One region of the Paenibacillus sp. Y301 genome, then DNA from elsewhere that is predicted to be linked to it. Evidence: predicted binding sites of a transcription regulator. Region 1 holds the regulator's gene; each other region holds the start of a gene.
The links. Region 1 encodes Rex, which represses fermentation and respiration genes when NADH is low (regulators of the CRP and FNR family bind a similar motif). Its sites were predicted from a motif close to TTGTGAAATATTTCACAA; they were not measured.
Positions count from the first base shown of each region.

Region 1 (5,442 bases):
CTATCATCTTAGCGGTTTAATAAGCCTTCAAAAGATGACTGAGCTTCACGATGAATCCGCTCTTCATCCATAGTAAGACAAGCCCCATTCTTTACAACTTGTTTGCCGTTAACCCACACATGCTCTACATCTTTACTACTTGCAGAGTAAATGGAATGTGAGATGAAGTCTGTATGTGGTAGGAAATGAGCCTGATCGGTATTTAATGCGATAAAGTCTGCTTTCATACCTGGTGCCAATCTACCTATGTTTTCTAGAAATAGAGATTTGGCTCCATAACTAGTACCCATTCGAAGTGCTTCAGCAGCAGGAATTGCTGTTGGATCTCCTGAAATACCTTTGTGAATAAGCGCTGCTAGACGCATTTCTTCAAACATATCTAAATTGTTATTGCTCGCTGGACCATCTGTTCCTAAGGATACAGTTACGCCTGCCTTCAATAGATCTGTGACCCGTGCAATACCACTTGCTAACTTCAAGTTGCTTCCTGGGTTATGTGACACGCCCACTTGATGGGCAGCTAATATGTCAATTTCTTCATCTGTCAAATGTACACCATGAGCGACAAGAGATGGACGTGTGAACATGCCGAGTTTCTCTAAATGTTGAACAGGTCTAAGACCATAATCAGTCACATTCTGTGCCACTTCACTCAGCGTCTCAGACATGTGTGTATGCATCGGAAGATCTAGATCATGCGCTGCCTGTACAAACTTCTCAAAAAAGGATGGAGGACATGTGTAAGGCGCGTGCGGGGACATCATCGTAGTAATACGTCCTTCTGCTTGACCGTTCCAATCTTTTGCAAAGGCAATCGCTTCTTGAAGTTTATGTTGTTGCATTTCTTCTGAACAGAACCCAATAACACCTCTTGTTAGTACCGCACGAATACCCGATTCTTGCACTACTTTAGCGACTTGATCCATATGATCATACATGTCTAGAAAAGTAGTTGTTCCACCTTTTAACATTTCCAATACAGAGAGCGATGATCCCCAATAAACATCTTTTGAGGTAAACTTCTCCTCCATTGGCCACATTTTTTCCTGCAACCACACTTGGAGAGCTAAATCATCACCATAACCTCTTAGTAATGACATCGCCGCATGCCCGTGTGTATTCACAAGTCCAGGTAAAAATAGAAGATGCGTACCATCAACGACGGGGATATGATCAGAATCAGCTGGTTTGTCCTCGCCAATATACGTTATAAGGTCATCTTCAATAAGCATATAGCCCTTTACAACGGATTGTTCATTATTCAGAACAGCAAACGTACCATTCTTAATGATCCATTTCTGTGTTTGATTGTTCACTGTCATGTGATTCTTCCTTTCCATTATCCAAATAATAAGCAAGACTAAGCATATCCGTTGTGAAATCAGCTGCATGAATACGAACATCCGCTGGAGCTTTCAACACAACAGGTGCAAAATTCAAAATCGCCTTAATCCCAGCTTCTATTAACTTATCTGCAACATGCTGTGCTTCTGTTTCTGGAACCGTAATAATACCTATTCTTATATTTTGTTGCTTAATGGTATCCACTAGATCCTCCATAGGTTGGACCTTTAACGTATTAATAACGGAACCTACCTTGGGAGCATACGAATCAAAAACAGCGATAATCTTTAAATTTTCCTTTAGATAAGCATTGTAATTGGATAAAGCATGACCAAGATTACCTGCACCTATTAGAACCACATTGATTTGTTGATCGAGATTCAGGATATGACCAATCTTCTCAATCAAATAGGCCACGTCATATCCTATACCTTTACGTCCGAAGTCTCCAAAATAAGCGAGATCTTTACGAATTTGTGCAGGATTCAAATCGAGTTTTTGACCTAACTCCTGTGAAGAGACAGTGGCTACTTCACGTCTCTGAAGATCTGAAAGATAACGCAGATATACAGGTAATCTGCGTACAACAGCTTCTGAAATTTTTTCAGATTTCATTCTTGCTCCCCCTAATTATTAACTCTTTAGGATCCTTCTTCAAGAAGGATCCCTTTCACTTAACCACTCTGAAATCCGTGGAACCATTTGATTGGTCGGCATATGCTCCATCTTAGGACCAGGTAATGAATACAGGAAATGTTTGCCGTAATATGATTCGATTACTCGCGTATCATATACGATTACAATCCCCCTATCATTCGCAGTACGCACTAACCGACCAAATCCTTGTTTGAACCGAATGACCGCTTGCGGAACCGACAGTTTCATGAATGGATTTTTCTTTTGTTGCTTAAGAAGTTCACTCTTTGCTTCAACCAAAGGATGGTTCGGTGGCTGAAATGGTAGTCGAACAATGGCCAAACAAGTCAGTGCTTCACCGGGAATATCGACACCTTCCCAGAAGCTACTTGTTCCTAACAGTACCGATGCACTACTGTCTTGAAAACGACGAATCAACTTGCTTCGACTTCCAGTATCAACACCTTGGCCGAGTATCGTTATATCACTTGAGGACAGTTCATTACGTAATGGTTCATAAACTTGACGAAGCATGCGATAGGATGTGAATAACACTAACATACGTCCATGCGTAGCTATAGCTGTGTCAGCTAACGACTTCACCAGCGTCTCTACAAAAAGAGCATCTCCTACACTTCCCTTAACACTTGGAAAGTCACGTGGAATCACGAGCAATGCCTGATCACGATATCGAAAAGGCGAAGGTAGCTGAACTGTTACAAGTCGACCTTGATCTGATGCTTCTTGTAAGCCTAGATTTTCAATCATATACTGAAAGGATTTCTCGATAGATAACGTTGCTGAAGTTAGAATAATACTCTTCTTTTTATCGAAGAACACTTCCTTCAACTGCTTGCTTACATCGACAGGCACGGCATACAATTGTAGAGATTTGCTACGAAAATGTCCATTAGCCTCCATCCAGTAAACATTGCCTAAATCGTTAAGCGCCATGAACATGTGAAGATCTTCGCGTTCACTCGATAAATCCTTAATCAGACCGCTTATGTCCGTTATCAGACTATCTGAGTTGAAATCGTCTAGTTCTTTAATGTCGTTCAACATTCTCTCCGATTTACGAATGACCTCTCCAAGCGTTACGTATATTTGATTCTCAATTGCAGACAAGAGTTCCCAATCCTTTGGTTTCTTTGTAGGTTGCAATCGAAGCACGAATTGTCCAGTCTCACCAGGTGCTGCATCACTTCGCTCGGGAAGAAGAGCAAACAACATATCATTCAGTCGGTCCCAGTGCTCCTTCACTTCAATTAATTCGCCACTCAATATATCGATTGAAGTTATCCAATCCGAAGCCTTTTCATCATGTGAAGAACGAAGTTGTTGAATTAACGCTGGAAATTGTCCATTACGATTATCTTTATACAGTCTTGTAAGTGTATGGACGACGGTGAAATATTTCATATGAAGACCTAAATGCTTACCTGCCACGTCTTCTAAATGATGTGCTTCATCAATAACTAAGTGCTCATAAGCAGGTAATAATTGATGTCCAGCTTTAACATCCGTAAATAACTTAGAGTGGTTCGTAATAACCACATCAGCAATTCCCGCTTCATGCTTAGCACGATGATAATAACATTTACGGAACCAAGGGCAGGCACGGCCAAGACATGAATCAGAGTCACTAGAGACGGTTTCCCAGAAATCTCCGCCACGCCCTCCAAGATTCAGTTCTTCATCATCACCGTTCTCCGTCTGTGCTAACCATACAATCATCTGTGCGGCTAAGATTACATCTTCTTTAGGATTAGCGAAGTCTCTCTTGTTTATTTTATGTTCAAATTTTCTCAAACACAAATAATGCTGTCTCCCTTTGAAAATAGCCGCTTTAAATGGAAAGGGAACGACCTGAGTCAGTAATGGAATATCTCGTTCCCTTAATTGTTCCTGAAGGTTAATGGTGTGTGTACTTACCATGACTTTCTGCTCATTTTTCACACTCTGATAAATGGCAGGAATTAAGTATCCTAACGATTTCCCAGTGCCCGTCCCTGCTTCAATTAGAAGATGCTTATCATTCGCAAGTGCATTCATCACTTCACCAAACATCATGCTCTGTGATTCACGCGGCTCATATTGTGGCATAATTTCTCGAAGCCGTTCTTCAATATTCTCAAGGAATCGCGGGAAATCCATGGATTTCAGAGGATTATCATCTGCATCATTACGCGGTGTTGAGATATCGATCCAATCTTCTACGGCTAGAGCCAATTGTCGGTAAAAGGTATGACTCTCAAGGTCCTGTGCGGGTTCACTTTCCTTCTCACGACATAGACCATCGAAATACCAAGCTAAATCACTATCCTCATCACCAAATAACTCACTCAACCTTTGAAGTGTAATCAATGGTAAACTAATCAATTCATCCAGACATTTCAATAATACATGCGCTGTTGCTAATGCATCACTGTCGGCCTGATGGGGTCGATCGTGCTGAATACCAAATTGTGTAGATACCAGACCTAATTGGTAAGTGGTTAACGATGGGAAACAGATTTTCAGGAAATCTATCGTGTCCAGTATACGACCGTTGTATGGTAAATAACCACATCGATCAAGTGCATTTTGCAAAAAATTAAAATCAAACGAAACATTATGCCCGACTAATACCACATCATCAAGCATGGGAACTAACTCCATCATCATCTCTTCTAAAGAAGGAGCGTTCTCAACATCACTATTGGTTATACCTGTTAAATTAGAAATAAATGGCGGGATTGGAATCCCTGGATTAACATAAGACCCGTAAACACGGGATATCGATTGATCTTCTTCGATTATGGCAAGTCCAACTTGAATAATTTCATCGGCGGACTGGTTGCCTGTTGTTTCAAAGTCCAGTACGGCAAATTTCATGTTTAAATATTCCCTTCAATCCAGTCTCTCTAACAGCATAACAGAAGATCAGAATTTATTCATCAAGTAGACCCAGCTAAGCCATCATTTTTAAAGGACGGAAGAAAAGGCGATACTCCGTCGCTTTCGCAAGTACGGGCATCGCCTTAATTTGAGTCAATACTAAATTAATGAAATGAGCTGACTTCCATACTGGAGTTGACCGCGATTTTGATTGCAAACTTGCAGATTAATAAGTGGATCAGGTAAGCTCGGATCATTTTGTAAGGCTAATGTGAAATATTCCTGGGCTTTCCCCGTATCCGCAAGTTTAGCTTGAATACAGCCTAATGCATTGTAGATCATAGCTTTCAACTTCTTATGCTCCGCCAGTGGAAGAATCCATTGGAAATGTTCTAAAGCTTCTGTCGTTTCCTCCAAATGAAGGTGAGCCATCGCAATATACATCCGAGCAAGTAAACTGTCTGGATAATCGTAGACGATCTGAGAAAATTGCTGTATAGATTGACGATACATCAGTAACTTATAATAACCCTGTCCTCTAACAAAAGAATCCATTCCCATCTCAGGGGTGTCCCCTAAAGG
Region 1 covers NZ_JCAIUL010000001.1:522,015-527,456, reverse strand. Annotated here, with positions in the region: gene AC1D69_RS02620 (amidohydrolase) at 9-1,322, opposite strand; gene AC1D69_RS02615 (redox-sensing transcriptional repressor Rex) at 1,285-1,959, opposite strand; gene dinG (ATP-dependent DNA helicase DinG) at 1,999-4,857, opposite strand; gene AC1D69_RS02605 (tetratricopeptide repeat protein) at 5,020-5,442, opposite strand, start outside.

Region 2 (5,442 bases), 200 kb from region 1:
TCCCATAATGAGTGATTGGAATGGAGACTTTATTGCAGCTAGTGGGGCACCTAATGAGAAAATAAGGATAATCCCTATTCCCACATAGGCGCCAGCTAATGCAGCAGCTATTATATAACGAACTAAACTTTCATTCATCTTTTCTTTTTTCTTAACCGCTGTCTCCACCATGGTCTCTACACTTTGTGTATATATGTGGACCACCTCCTGGTATATCTAATGTCTATAGTAGTTACTTATAAAATCCAATTTGAATATCTCTATTATTTACAATAACAGGATAGGTCACAACTTGCCCAGAGTCTGGAGCTTGCACAGCTCCAGTCGTTAGGTCAATCTTCCAGTCATACAAAGGGTCATATATATAATGACCCGATATAATTCCTTCCGCTAATGGTCCGCCCTTAGGATGTGGAGATTTATTTGCCAATGCGTAAATGTTCCCATCCGAAGTCCGGAATATAGCAATCTCCTGACCTTCAATAATAACAACTCGACCTACCTGTACTAAACACTCATCTAGCGAACCAACAGAATAATATTGTGTTGTCATTTCCATTTGATCCATCTCCATTTCTTTCAAAAGCTCATGTGTGTTATTGTACAGAAATTATTGATTTTTGGTTTTCATACAAAGCTTTACGTGTTTTTTCATCATGAAGCATTTTTGCCCATGGTTCTTCTACTTGTTGTAGTGCAAGTTCAATTCGTTTAACGAGCTCTTTACGGTTATCAAGATTATCCAATACCGCTGACTGAATCTGTGCAAGTCCTACCCGTTCTACCCACTCTGATGTTCTCTCCAAGTAGTTGCCAGTTTCACGATAATATTGCATAATTGCTCCACAAATTTCAATTAATTCTTCATCACTCTTAACTTTACAGAAGCTATCCGCAATACGAGGTTTGATACCTCCATTACCACCGACAAAGATTTCCCATCCTCCATCATTTCCGACGATACCGATATCTTTCGTACACGATTCCGCACAGTTCCGCGGACAACCATTCACAGCGTATTTAAATTTAGCAGGTAAATCGAGTCTCTCGAATTTACGTTCTAACAGAGCACCCATAGCCATAGAATCCTGTGTTCCGAATCGGCAGAATTGAGAACCTACACATGTCTTCACCGTACGTAGTGACTTGGCATAAGCATAGCCTGAAGGCATATCAAGTTCTTCCCATACGCTAGGCAAGTCTTCTTTCTTAACCCCAATTAGATCCAAGCGTTGTCCACCTGTCACTTTTACTACCTTAACATCATATTTTAAGGAAACATCAGCAATCTTCTTGAGTTCCTCTGGTGTTGTTACGCCGCCGTACATCCGTGGAACAACGGTATACGTACCATCCTTTTGGATATTTGCATTCATACGCTCATTCACAAAGCGTGATTCTTTCTCATCTTCATGAGTCTCAGGGTTCAACATCCCTAGATAATAATTAATTGCGGGACGGCACTTAGAGCATCCTTCTTGATTACTCCAACCCAGTACATTCATTACTTCACGCGTTGTAGATAACCCTTTAGCGGTAATCTGTGCTACAACTTCATCTCTATCGAGAGTCGTACAACCACAAATTCCTTGTTTGGCTGCTGTCTTGAATCCATCTCCAAGAACATACTGCAATATTTGCTCAACGACTGGTTTACAGCCACCACATGATCGGGTTGCACCAGTACAAGCTTTAATCTCATCTACTGTTGTTAGACCCTGATCCGTTATAACATCAACAATTGTTTTTTTAGTTACACCATTACATCCACAAACAATTTCATCGTCAGCCATAGTCTCTACCGATGACTGTTTATTAGCGCCACCACCACAACATCCTGTTCCCATAATCGTGCTGTAAATTTCATCTGTCATTTCAGACTGTTGTTTAATCAATTTTTGTAGATTGGAAGACTCCGTTACATCCCCGAATAATACTGCTCCCACAATGACGTTATCACATAGAAGGACTTTCTTATATGTTCTTTTCCACTCGTCTTTAGCAGAGATCACCGTATGTTTGGGCTCTTCAACAAACTCTCCTGCTGAGAATACGTCGACACCAGAGATCTTTAGCTTAGTTGCCACGATAGAACCTTCATATGGATTCGTATCTACTCCGCAAATATGCTTAGCCAATACATTTCCTTGTTCAAATAATGGTGCTACAAGCCCATAACATATTCCTCTATGCTCTGTACACTCACCAACAGAATATACACCATCACATGAAGTAAGCATGTAATCATCTACAATAATACCTCGTCCTACTTCCATGTTACTAGCTTTGGCAAGAGCTATGTTCGGTTTAATACCTACAGCCATAACCACAAGTTCTGCATCCAAAATACTACCGTCGCTGAAACGCAACCCACTTACTCGATCTTCCCCAATAAGTTCAGAAGTTTGTTTTCCCATAGCGAATTTAATGCCTTGACGTTCCAATTCCGCTTGTAACATCGAAGAAGCGCTGTGATCTAGTTGACGCTCCATAATATCTTCCATAAGATGAACGACAGTTACATCCATTCCCAAATTCACAAGTCCTTTGGCTGCTTCTAACCCTAACAGCCCCCCACCAATAACCGCAGCTTTTTTATATTTCTTAGCAGCTTCAAGCATTTGGTTACAGTCACTAATATCTCGGAAGCCTACTACGCCCTCTTTGTCGCTGCCAGGAATAGGTAGAATGAACGGATTAGAACCTGTAGCAATGATAAGTTTGTCGTAACTTTCCGTCATACCCTTATCAGTTGTTATCTGTTTATTTGTTGTATCAATATGTGTCACTGTTGTCGTCGTATGCAATGTAATGTTATTGTCCTTGTACCAACTCCAATCGTTCAGAACGATATCGTCAACCGTTTTGCTACCCTCTAGAACGTAGGAGAGCATTATACGGTTATAGTTAGGATGTGGTTCACTACCAAATACCGTAATATCAAATGAATCACTTAATTTTAGAATTTGTTCAACTGTACTTATGCCAGCCATACCATTACCAATAACGATTAATTTTTCTCTTTTAGATGATACCATGTTCGATTGCCTCCCTCTCTGCCTTGCTTATAAAAATATTATAACATGGGAATGAACACTAATTGTGATTTCATTCACATGAATTGTGAATAATATCACAAATATGTTCACAATTTAAAATACATGTGAACATATCCCATGATAAATGACCTTGCTGTTTCGACATATCCGTTTGTCACAAGGTTAATATTTGCAAATATATTTTGAATACTCTTATAAGCTATGCTGAATTCCTACCTGTTATGTTTGGACTAGCAAATGGTAACATAGCAGAGTTCAGCACAGCTTAAAAACCAATTCCAACCAAATTCCATTCCCTTAGGAGGATTGCATTCCTACTATCTCAGGACTGAACCCGTCCCATGATAAGGAATTACCACAGTATCAGGCTTGAAAACGCGGAAACAATATATTGTTCTCTAAATGCACATGTTCATATGTCATTCGTTCAAGTTCAGCAAGTCTTTCGTACGTTAAACGATACGTAGTGCAAGCATGGATCGGAGGTGTGAAATCATTCGTGATTTCTCTGATCTCTTTTAGAATATCACCTGCTTTGTCATGCTCCTCCTCCAATGTCCCAATAGCATTGTTAAGCTCTTGGTTAGCAGATCCATCAAGTGATTGATCTAGGGCAACCATCTTAGGAAAGATTTGCTCTTCTTCATTAGATGTATGTTCAAGCAATTCATCCTTTAGCTGTGTGAACAGAACGTATAATTGTGCCAAATGAAGATCATGATCACCATGAACTCGATTAACTCTCGCCACATTCTTATATATAGCAGGAAGTTCCTCGCGTAAATAATCGTGATGTTTACTTACAATATAATGAATTAAAGCTTCTGAACTCATTTCAGTAAAATAGTTAGCTCCTTCATGATCTTCATTTAAGCCGGCATGGTTGTCTGCAAGATTGCGTAACTCCTCTAATACTTGATTAATATCCAAGCCTTTCTCCTCAACCGCTTCGATTAGTGGCCGTTTGCCACCACAACAGAAGTCAATTTTGTGATCTCGGAAATAATCGCTGGCTTTCGGAAATTGTATAACAATATCACTTACTATGTTATCACTACTGAAAAGGGGTTTAGTTGACATTATGAATTCCTCCTAGGGTTGCTTTCTTTCTTACCTTTTTAGGCTACACCTAGGAGAGAAGGAGGATTGTGATTGTACTCACAAGAATCATATTACTTTCAAATTAGTTGATAGAAGCTTCCATAAAGGTTCTGCATCCATTACTATTTTTAAGATATGGACCAATGCCTTGAAAGTTGGAACGGTTAATGTATACCCCTGTCATCCAAGTACCCTTCAAAGGAGTTCCTTCTGTTTGGATCAGTAAAGAGGGAGCTGGGATTAATTCTTGGTAGATCGGGAGCTTGGTCTTATGCTTCTTATAAGGTTTGCCAAGTTCAATAAGAGGATTAACACTCATATAGGTAGGTACAAAATACGAAGAGATCGTCTCTAGTTCTTCACTATTATAAAAGGCATCTTGCCCCAAAAAGGGATGCAGCAAAATGATTTTTTCAAATTGGGACCATATCATCATTTGTAGAATCATGCTTTGCAATTTGGCATTAGGTAGGCTTCTTTGTTCCTTATTCCCATCTATCGTTGTCTGCCACTCATAACCGATGCATTTCCAACCCTTTGGACCTTGAATCCATTTCTGAAATACACCCTCTTGATTGTGATTTGTTATCCTATGAGTAACAGTAGAATGAGTTGAAGGTGGGTCAGTACACACCAACTGAGGCAAATACCGACCAAGCAACTCTAGTGCCTTATCGTAGACATATTGCACTTTTATCGAGGCGTTTTCAAGTTCAGCAATGTCCTCTTTACCATATACGACTTCTTGGGTGGGTACATTTTTTCTCAATCTATCCCCTCCTTCAATACGTATTCAATCATTTTTTTCCAATTATACTACAAATCCCGCATATAGGTGATGAACATTAGACATTTAGAGCAAAAAACCCTCATTTCAATAAAGAAAAATGGGGGTTAACAATAGGGATAGGGTAGATATCCAAATTCTAAGTTAGACTCATTCTACCCAATTCTCAGCCCATGATTGGATTTGTTCCATAACAGGGCGAAGTCCTTTACCTTTTTCCGTTAATTCATACTCAATGCGTACTGGAGTCTCCGGGTAAACGTGGCGTACCACAATCCCCTCAGATTCTAAGTCTTTCATACGTTCTGACAACATCTTATCGCTCATGGTAGGGATTATACTAGATATATCTTTAAATCTCTTCGGGCCACTCATTAAGGTCTGAATAATTAATCCATTCCATCGTTTGCCCAAAAAAGAAAAAGCTGTTTCAAATCGTGGACACAAATGCATTTGATCAAATTCCATGAAACCCTCACCTCATTATATTGAAAG
Region 2 covers NZ_JCAIUL010000001.1:325,803-331,244, reverse strand. Annotated here, with positions in the region: gene AC1D69_RS01590 (formate/nitrite transporter family protein) at 1-195, opposite strand, end outside; gene nirD (nitrite reductase small subunit NirD) at 233-559, opposite strand; gene nirB (nitrite reductase large subunit NirB) at 597-3,038, opposite strand; gene ric (iron-sulfur cluster repair di-iron protein) at 3,423-4,139, opposite strand; gene AC1D69_RS01570 (hypothetical protein) at 4,243-4,929, opposite strand; gene AC1D69_RS01565 (winged helix-turn-helix transcriptional regulator) at 5,098-5,415, opposite strand.
Region 2: the regulator Rex is predicted to act here: its motif matches at 3,122-3,139, upstream of nirB (nitrite reductase large subunit NirB).

Region 3 (5,442 bases), on a different contig from region 1:
CGTAAGTATTATGGGTGCGTCCGGTTCAGGAAAGACGACGTTGCTCAACGTGCTCTCATCTATTGATAAGATCAGCAACGGCACCATTAAGATTGAGGGAACCGAAATTTCAGGTATGAAGGAAAAACAGTTAGCTGAATTCCGAAAAAATCATTTAGGGTTTATTTTTCAGGAATACAATCTATTAGATACGCTGACTGTGAAAGAAAACATTCTATTACCGCTATCCATTACAAAAACTCCGAAAAAAGAGGCTGAACAACGATTCCAAGCACTTGCAACGCAACTAGGGATTGCTGATCTGAAGAATAAGTATCCAAATGAAATTTCAGGGGGTCAAAAACAACGTACCTCTGCAGCTAGAGCTTTCATTCATGAACCAAGTATTATTTTTGCGGATGAGCCCACTGGTGCACTTGATTCCAAATCGGCGTCAGACCTCCTAAACAAGTTGAGTGAACTTAATCAGAAGCGAAAAGCAACGATCATTATGGTTACTCACGATCCCGTAGCGGCAAGTTATTGTAGTCGAGTGATCTTCATAAAAGATGGGCAAATCTATACACAGTTAAATAAAGGGGAAGAAACAAGACAAACCTTCTTTAAGGACATCATGCAAACCCAAAGTGTGTTAGGCGGGGTGCAGAATGAGTATTAATCAACTCATGTTTCGCAATTTGCGGAAAAATCTCAAGAATTATTACCTTTATGTCTTTGCCTTAATCTTTAGCGCCGCCCTTTACTTTGCATTTGTCACGCTACAATATGACCCAGCCTTGGATGCGACATCAGGGTCTGTCAAAGGGGTCGCAGCGATTAAAGCCGCATCCGTTCTCCTTGTGGCTATTGTGTCCATTTTTCTGTTGTACGCGAATACCATCTTTATTAAACGACGCAGTAAAGAAATTGGTCTATTTCAACTCATAGGCATGACCAAAAACAGAATATTCCGTATCCTTACAGCTGAGAACTTAATCCTTTATTTCGGATCACTAGTGCTAGGGATCTTTGTCGGATTTGCCGTTTCCAAACTGATTATTATGGTTCTATTTAAAACGATCGGTGTTGATGCGATAGCAACGCTACATTTTTCTTATAAGGCGCTCATCCAGACACTGATTGTATTCTTCGTGATCTATCTCTTGATCATGATGATGAATTATTTGTTTATCAAAAGACAGAGTATTCTATCCTTGTTTAGAGTGACGTCCATGACCGAAGGCAAAGTGAAGAAAGTGTCCTTCCTTGAAATGATCATTGGGATCATTGGAGTGATATTCATCGCTCTTGGCTACTATATTTCATCCAAATTATTCACTGGAGACTTCGCCACAGTAAATGAACTTTTCACTGCGATGGTCGTTATTCTAGCATCTGTCATCATCGGGACATATTTATTTTATAAAGGATCTGTCCGTTTCATATTTAATATCATTCGAAAAAAGAAAAATGGCTACCTCAATATTAATGAAGTATTGTCGCTGTCATCCATTATGTTTCGAATGAAATCGAATGCCGTATTGTTAACCATTATTACGGCGGTATCTGGACTTGCGATTGGTTTATTATCCTTAAGTTATATCTCATACTACTCCGCGGAAAAGACTGCCGAGAACTATGTCCCGCAAGACTTTTCAATTACGGATATCCAGGATGCAGAGCAATTTAAAGCGGCATTAACCGCGAACAACATATCGTATATGGATAGAACCATGGATGTCATTCAGGTAAATGTGAATGTAGAGAACATCATGGATGCCAATACAGAAGGATTGGACTTTGACACGAGTCTTATGACTATGCCTGTGATTAGTGAGCAAGCCATCAAAGATATCCATTTATCCGCAGACGAGACCCTTTTTACCGGATCTAGTGGAATACTACAGAAATTTATGTCGATGAAAAAGACCGGACCTATTGATTTGAAGGGTCTCCATGACGTTATTCCGCAACAGTATAAAGGAATAGATATGAACTCACCCGTTTCAGGATTTTTCACTAGTGGTGGTCTGCCTGTTGCTATCGTAGACGAAACGATATTTAATCGCTTGAAAAAAGACATAGACCCAGATATTCAGAAAAAGTCTTCTGTCTATATCGGCATTGATATCAATGAGCAAGGTCAACTTAAAGAGGCTAATGACGTCTTTAAGGAACTTGGATTCGGCGATACACTTGCATACGATTCACAACTAGAAATGAGTAACAACCAGAAACGGAGTATGGGACTCATCATGTTTATCGTGGGATTCCTAGGTCTAACCTTTCTGATCACATCCGGATGTATTCTTTATTTTAAACAAATGGATGAGAGTGAAGATGAAAAGGCCAGTTATACCATTCTAAGAAAACTTGGATTCACACAAGGAGATTTGTTAAAAGGAATTCAAAGGAAGCAACTCTTTAATTTTGGTATCCCTTTAGTCGTTGGTCTACTCCATAGTTATTTTGCAGTCCAATCCGGTTGGTTCTTATTTGGAACAGAGCTGTGGGCACCAATGGTCATTGTGATGGTATTATACACCGCTCTATATTCCGTATTCGGCATTCTATCCGTGTTCCATTATAAGAAAGTAATTAAAGAATCTCTTTAATTAGATAATTCGACAGCTCCAGGCTACCCATGCTCTGGAGCTGTATTTTTTAAGAGTACTTTGTGAAAAATTTCTTATTTATCTCTAAATTACAGAAAAATTGATCTAAATCAATTTTCATTGATAATCATTACCATATAATGGAGATGAAATAAAGAGATAATCCGGTTTGAGATATAAAAATTTGAAGGGAGTGTTTGAAGTGAAATTTAAGAAGTCTGGTAGTAACCAAGTGGATAAGCCAGTAAAGACAGCCTACAGTCTTATTAAATCGATTTGTATTGCTACCATAATAGTCGTCTTCACCGTTCTATTAGTTGGAGGGTATTGGATATTTAAAACAGAAGCACCGCGACCTGTTGTAACCGATACTGCTGGTAAAGTTATTATGACAAAGGATACCATTCAAGGGGGGCAAGCCGTTTTCCAAAAATATGCCTTAATGGATTACGGAACAGTACTAGGGAACGGCTCGTATATGGGCCCAGACTATACTGCTGAAGCCTTGAAAGTCTACACTGAGGGAATGCAAGAATTCTATGCTATGCAAGAAGGAATGAACTCATTTGCTGAACTAACTGTAGACAAACAAGCAGTCATTCGTGATAAGGTAACCACTGAGTTGCGAGAGAATCGCTATAATGATGATAAAGACACCCTCGTCTTAACCGATGCTCAAGTGTATGGTGTCGAACAAGTTAGAGCCTTTTATCGAATCGTATTTACGGAGGGTGATGGCTGGGCACTACCCGCCAACCTTATTCAAGAAGATCATATGCCTGAAACTGATCGTAAATGGGTAGCTGAAGGCGATCAAATTACTCAAATATCTGATTTCTTCTTCTGGACAGCTTGGTTATCAAGTACCGAACGTCCGGGTGAAACATTCTCATACACGAATAACTGGCCTTACTATGAAGATGCTGGTAACGTGATGACTTACTCCTCTGTTCTTTGGAGTGGTGTTAGTATTACATTGTTATCTTTGGTTATGGCAATAGTATTCTTTTTATTTCGTAAGTATCATTTGGAGATGAAAGAGTCTTATACAGCTGATAATTTCCCGAGGATTAATTTGAATGCTATACCTGTCACGACATCGCAGGTAAAATCAGTGAAGTTTTTCGTAGTCGTAGCGCTACTATTCTTTATTCAAGTAATGTTCGGAGCATTTTTAGCTCATTATTATACCGAACCAACTAGCTTCTTCGGAATGGAATGGATTGTTGATTTATTACCATTTAGCTTCGCTAAGGGTGCCCATCTTCAATTGGCCATCTTCTGGATTGCGACCGCTTGGTTAGGTGTCGGTATCTATATCACTCCAATCGCTGGTGGACGTGAGCCTAAACACCAAGGACGTCTAGTTGACATTCTATTCTGGGCATTAGTAGTCGTTGTGTTCGGAAGTCTGATCGGTGAATGGTTGGGTATCAACGGTTATTTAGGAAACCTCTGGTTCCTACTTGGTCACCAAGGATGGGAATACCTAGAATTAGGACGCTTCTGGCAGTATTTACTTGCCGCTGGTATGCTACTTTGGTTATTCATTATCTTCAGAGGAATTAAGAGTTCGTTGAAACGTGAACCCGATCGGGGTGGACTTATTCACCTTGTATTCTATGCTGCAATTGGTGTTCCGTTATTCTACTTCGCCGCTTTCTTTATTAATCCCGGTTCTAGCTACACAATGGCGGATTACTGGCGTTGGTGGATTGTCCATCTATGGGTTGAAGGTATTTTCGAAGTATTCGCGGTTGTCTTGATTGGTTTCTTATTAGTACAAATGAAACTTGTAACGAAGTCTTCAACGATTAAAGCGCTGTACTTCCAAATTATCCTTATATTAGGTGCGGGTGTACTCGGAATTGGACATCATTATTACTATAATGGTTCTGCAGAAGTATGGATTGCTCTCGGTGCTGTCTTCTCAGCCCTAGAAATTATACCGTTAACTTTATTGATTCTTGATGCGTATCAACAATATAAAATGTTACGCGATGGTGGTGTTGACTTCCCATACAAATCAACCTTCTGGTTCCTTATTTCTACTGCACTTTGGAATCTAGTGGGTGCCGGTGTATTAGGATTCTTAATCAACCTGCCTGCGGTCAACTATTTCGAACATGGTCAGCAGTTAACACCTGCACACGCGCATGCTGCCATGATGGGTGTATATGGAATGTTCGCGATTGCTTTACTTCTATACGCCTTAAGAAATGTCGTTAATCCAAAAGCTTGGAGTGATAAGCTCCTGAAATTTATATGTTGGATGTTAAATATAGGATTAGCCGGAATGGTATTCATTACTTTGTTACCTATAGGATTCATCCAATTCAAAATGGCATATGATGATGGTTATTGGTCATCACGTGATCCACTAACATATTTCAATAATGAGACAGTTCACAATTTCTTATTATTCCGATCCATTCCAGATACCATCTTCTTAATTGGTGTTGTCGCATTCGTATTCTTCATCGTTAAAGTATTCTTCAATCTACGGAAGCCAACACATGGCGAGAATGAGCCCTTACCTGTTGAGGATTTAACATTAGATGATGAGAATGAAGTGAATCTTCCTTCACATGAATAGTCAATTAAGCTTGATATATTAGGTTATTCAATAATATTAAAGAAGCCTTAGTCCTATATAGTGAACTGTGACCGTATTTGTGGAAAGTTTGAAAAAGATGACCTTTAAGAGGCAGTTAATAGGTGACTCCTAAATTCATCGGGAGTCATTTTTTTTAATGCCCATTGATATCGTTCGGAGTTATAGTAGGCGATATAATCACCAACCCTTGTTCGCAACTCAATGAGGTTCATACATGACTTGTACTCCAAA
Region 3 covers NZ_JCAIUL010000006.1:143,382-148,823, forward strand. Annotated here, with positions in the region: gene AC1D69_RS12565 (ABC transporter ATP-binding protein) at 1-658, shown strand, start outside; gene AC1D69_RS12570 (FtsX-like permease family protein) at 648-2,594, shown strand; gene AC1D69_RS12575 (nitric-oxide reductase large subunit) at 2,797-5,190, shown strand; gene AC1D69_RS12580 (IS3 family transposase) at 5,295-5,442, opposite strand, start outside.
Region 3: the regulator Rex is predicted to act here: its motif matches at 2,655-2,672, upstream of AC1D69_RS12575 (nitric-oxide reductase large subunit).

Region 4 (5,442 bases), on a different contig from region 1:
CACCAGCTACGCTAGTATACATACTGAAATCAAGCTTGACATGATACTCGGTATTCGGAGTAAGGTTCTCGACCTTTTTAATGAGGAACATGAATAGATCATCACTTCGATTAGATCCTTTGAGTTTAAGACCATAATTCGTTTTATTGTCGCCATCAATGGGCAGAAGCTCTCTGGTGTGTTGTAATTCGTAAATATCTTTGTTGTAATCGACCGGAAGGTCCGCAAAATCTCCTTCCCAGCCTTCTGTTTCAGTATTGAAGTCATAGTTGAAATGAAGGCTATCGCTGTTTTCGATATTTTTAGAAATGGTAATGGTGTTTGGCGAGGGGATCCACTCCACCGTTGCTCCCATAAGAGAGGCAATACTTTTGGCGGGAACCAACAGATTTCCTTGTACCAACCTAATGCTTGCTGGAAGTTCAACCTGTTCACCATTTTCATTCACCGCAAACGTCGTGTTAACTCTCATTTTCAACTGCCCGAAAGGTTGTCCTGTTAATGTTACCGTTTGGTTAGCTTGATCCCAGTTGACGGCTGCACCAAGTGATTGGGCCAAAGCTCGAAGAGGAACCATGGAGTTGCCTTGAAGAATATAGGGAGTAATAGGCAAGGAATGTTGTCCCGATCCATTCGTATATGCATGTTGGTTAATTTGAAACTGTACGGTGTCTAACGCGGGCGCCGCTTGTGTTTGTGGAACATGTACGGTAGAAGATAATACGACAACCATTAAACTGACTATTCCTATTTTCTTGTTGAACACAGATTTGCACCACCTTTAGTTAATATACATTTAAGACGGTAATGGTTACAAAAAGGTTGCAAACGCTTTCCTGATGGAAGTCAGAGTCAGACCTGATTCTTACCCTTGGAAAGATTTATTTAACATATTCTCTACCTTGAATGGTATGGATTATTTATCCATAATTGAAATAAGAAACAAGTTCATAGTTTAGGGAGGAACATATTTATGGCGAAAACAAAACGTGGACATGCGCTATGGAACTTACCATCTCGTGGTCGCGGTACATGCCCAGTCTGTAAGAGCACACGAATTAAGCTACTCTATCCAAGAACCACAAGTGATGGGACGGGTGTAAAGGTATGTAAACGCTGCGACAAGGCGCCGCAAGCAAAAGTGGATGCTATTATTCATTCGTAGTAAATAGACTGTCCGAGTATATCATTCTACAATAAACCACTTAATCAGCAGAATATTCTGTTGGTTAAGTGGTTTTTTACATTTACTATTATCGTTAATCAATACAAATTACGCGCGTCTGACGATAACTTCTAACTGAAATTCGGCAGCCCCATTCCTCGAGCCCTGGGAAGAAGCCGTAATGGCCTTGCATCGAAGGGTGAAATTACAAGAGCTACGCGGGCTCTTTGTATTTTCTGTTCTCCAGTGGCGATAGGATTTCCTCATAACGAATCCCATCACTCCATCTTCTTACATAGCGCACCTTTTACCAACCGACCTTTTCCAGATTCATCAACTCTTATATTATCAGACTTTCAGAATGGTCTCAGCCTGTGTTAATTTAGACATTTCTACACTAGCCTTCCATAGAGAACTACAATTATCATTGTTATACGAAAGATTGGAAGATTTAATTTGTTTCTTGCCTTCGCAATATTTTGCTGTAGTCTGGTCAAGTTGACTATCGGTTACCAAATTGGCTAATGCATTTCCTGACTTGCGTACGGTATTCACATTCGGATAAAACAAAGTTAAAACAGGCAAAACATAGTTCCAAACCAACTTCATAATAGGAGTATAACTTTGAGCGAGGCCCGTTCCTGGCATCATTCCCGGATCGAAAGCATTGACGGTGATTTTTTTATCCGTGTCGTGTTTTATTCTGCGGGATAGCTCGTAGGTGAAATATAAGTTACATAGCTTGGAAGTTGTGTAGCGTCGTCGGCCAATAAGAGTGATTACTTCGTTTGCATTAGTTGGGTTAGGAAAGGCCAATGTTTGAGGATTTAAGAATATAGGTTCTGGCATACCTGTTTTTTTCAATGGATCATGGGTTCCGCTGCTGACAATCACGATTCGGCCTTCAGGTATCATTTGTTCAAGTAATAAATTAGCCAGGAGAAAATGTCCAAGGTGATTTACGCCAAAGGTGCTTTCAAACCCGTCCTTCGTGTAATGTGTATCATCAATAAATTGTACACCTGCATTGTATACAAGTGCATATAAGGGCGGGAGATCCATTTTGGACAAATTTCCAATGAAATTTCTAACGGATTCCAAAGATGAAAGATCCAATTCCATGGAGGTTATGTTGTTGTTTTGGGTTTCTTGTATAAGGGAATTTACAGCTTGTTTGGCTTTAGCCGCATTGCGGCAAGGTAGAACAACATAATAGTTGTTGTCAGATTTAGCAATCTGTTTAGCACATTCATAGCCTAATCCCGTATTTCCGCCTGTTATAATAACCGTTTGATGTTGTTCTGAACTCAATTCATACACTCTCCTTAGGATCTTGGTTATGGTTAGTAAAAGGATGTTTAGTTTGTTGACACTGTCAACATGAATTGAGTATAACCTCATTACGTTGACTTTGTCAACATAGTGGGGTAGAATTTTTATGTAAGGAAAATGAATCTATTTCACAAGAGGGATATATGAAAAATAATAACGATACCAAACAAAAGCTGATTCAGGTCACAAGGGAAATCATTGACCAGCAAGGAATCGATGCCATCAATATGCGTGATCTCGGCCAAAAAATAAACTTGTCCCGAAGTGCATTGTACAGACATTTCAAAAATAAGGATGACTTGCTGGCGGCCATTGTAGCCGAAAATTTCGAATTACTGAATAGTAGTATTCGCCAATTAAGCGACAACACGAACGAACCACGATCGTTTTTGAATGCAATTTTGCTTACTTATTATGATTTTGGCATTAACAATCCAGAGCATTATCAATTGATGTTCCGTAAGCAATGGGATAAAGAAATGTATCCGGAAATTGCTCAATCCGCTTTTGTTATATTTACGGTAGTAGAGAAGTGTCTGGAAAAGGCAGGGAATATCCGAAAATCCTCAAATCAGTCCACTGCAATCATGTACGCGTTTATTCATGGTCTGGTGGAACTGAATATATCAGAGCACTCTGAATCTGAGAAAGGATTGGATAGTTCCACCCAGCTGATCGATTCTTTTCTAGATCTGATATTTATGAATGAATGATAAAGGCCGCAAGCATATTTCACATATGCTTGCGGCCTTTTGATTGTGTCAGCTGCTTAGTTATCGGATTAGATGGGTGGAAGATGGAGGTGAAAGTGTAGATTAGTTTTTCAACATATGAAAATTTCACAATAGATTACAGAATTTATCTATCTAGTCACAACAATATTAGCAACATAACCGCTGTGTCTATATTAATAAAGATCAAATCATATCTGTATTTCGTATACGTATGTTGGGGAACTTCTTTTTTTGACGTTATTTGGTTTGCAAACGGAATGTGACATTGTGACGAGAAACACAATTGGGTTGAGAGGGCTATGGTATTTTTGGTACATGAAAAAAGAAAGGGATGGGGAGAATGCTCGTTCGGCAAGATCGAGATTATAATCAGTCACCGTTCATTGTGATCTGGGAAGTAACGCGGGCGTGTGCCCTGAAATGTTTACACTGCCGAGCAGAAGCTCAATATAGAGCAGACCCGCACCAGCTTTCTTTGACGGAAGGCAAACGCCTGATCGACGATATAGCAAATTTGGATAGTCCGCTGTTGGTTTTTACTGGTGGGGATCCGCTCATGAGACCGGATCTGTTTGAATTGATCCAATATGCAACGGAAGAGAAAAAGCTTACAGTATCCATGACACCTAGCGCCACGCCACGGGTAACGGAAGTTGCGATCCGCAAGGCGAAAGAAGCGGGCTTGTCCCGGTGGGCTTTTAGTTTAGACGGCTCAACGGCGGAAATTCACGATCATTTCCGGGGAACAAAAGGTTCCTACGAAATGACGATGAGAGGGATCGAATATCTAAAGGATTTGCAGCTGCCAATGCAAATCAATACGACTGTTTCCAAGTACAATATCGACGATTTGGCAAATATCGCGGAAAAGGCGAGGGAAATGAACGCGGTGCTGTGGAGCGTTTTCTTTCTGGTGCCTACAGGCCGAGGGATGGAGAAAGATATGATTTCGCCTGCAGAGCATGAGCAGGTGATGAAATGGATGGCGGAGTTGCAAGGCCAGATGCCGTACGGCGTAAAAGCAACGGAAGCTCCACACTACCGAAGAGTCTTTCTCCAGCAGAAGAAAGCTATGATGGGAGCAAGTAGAAACGCGGGAATGCCTATAGCGGGAGCGGGAGAAAAACCCCTGAAACGGGAGGATCTGCTGGGACGGGCGCCCAAAGGGGTTAATGATGGAGACGGCTTTGTGTTTATCAGTCACATTGGCGAAGTTTATCCTAGCGGCTTTTTGCCTATTGTCTGCGGTAATGTACGGGAGCAATCCTTGGTGGATATTTACCGTAATTCGCTGGTTATGCGGGAATTGCGCAACAAATCTCTGCTTAAGGGCAAATGTGGCGTGTGCGATTTCAAAGAACTTTGCGGAGGTTCACGGTCGCGAGCTTATGCCCTTACGGGGGACTATCTGGAAAGTGATTCGTATTGCGAATACATCCCGCAGGCGATGGCTAGTGATTTGACAGGTGCCGAGTCCCAATAGAAGCATGAATAACCGAAAAACAAGCTGTCGAATGACATTCCGGAGTGATTCTGGGCCATGTTCATTACGCAGCTTGTTCCTGTTATTCGATATTTCGAGCTTTCTCATTCGGCGGCATAGGGTCTGGGAGAGCATCCTCAATTGTATGAATCATGACGAGGTTCGCATCTTCTTCCATGTTTAATGATATTTAACGTACAAGAAAACGGGGGTTGTTCGTTTTGGAAAAACGAATTGTGATAGCCGGCGGCGGTATTAGTGGTTTGAGCGCTGCGTATTATGTGAATAAATGGTGTCAATCAATGGATATTCATGCCAACATTATTTTGGTGGAAAAAAGCAATGCCTTGGGCGGAAAAATTCGCACATCACGTAAAGATGGCTATGTCATTGAACAGGGACCGGATTCATTCTTAGGTAGGAAACTTCCGATTATTCGGCTTATCCATGAACTGGGGATGGAAAGCGAATTAGTGGGAACCGACCCGGCGGCAAAAAGTAATTACATTCTGCATGACGGGAAACTGGCGAAAATGCCAAAGGGACTCTCTTACGGCATTCCGACTGAAGTCGGGCCGTTTATCAAAACCGGACTGATTTCCATGAAAGGGAAGATCAGGGCGGCAGGGGATCTGTTCCTTCCCCGCAAGCGGGAAGCCGGAGACGAAGCGTTGGGTTCTTTTATTAGCAGAAGATTGGGCAGCGAGGTGCTGGACCGGTTGGTGGAG
Region 4 covers NZ_JCAIUL010000011.1:80,649-86,090, forward strand. Annotated here, with positions in the region: gene AC1D69_RS18325 (copper amine oxidase N-terminal domain-containing protein) at 1-766, opposite strand, end outside; gene AC1D69_RS18330 (hypothetical protein) at 974-1,165, shown strand; gene AC1D69_RS18335 (SDR family NAD(P)-dependent oxidoreductase) at 1,514-2,476, opposite strand; gene AC1D69_RS18340 (TetR/AcrR family transcriptional regulator) at 2,641-3,210, shown strand; gene AC1D69_RS18345 (TIGR04053 family radical SAM/SPASM domain-containing protein) at 3,572-4,714, shown strand; gene hemG (protoporphyrinogen oxidase) at 4,936-5,442, shown strand, end outside.
Region 4: the regulator Rex is predicted to act here: its motif matches at 3,497-3,514, upstream of AC1D69_RS18345 (TIGR04053 family radical SAM/SPASM domain-containing protein).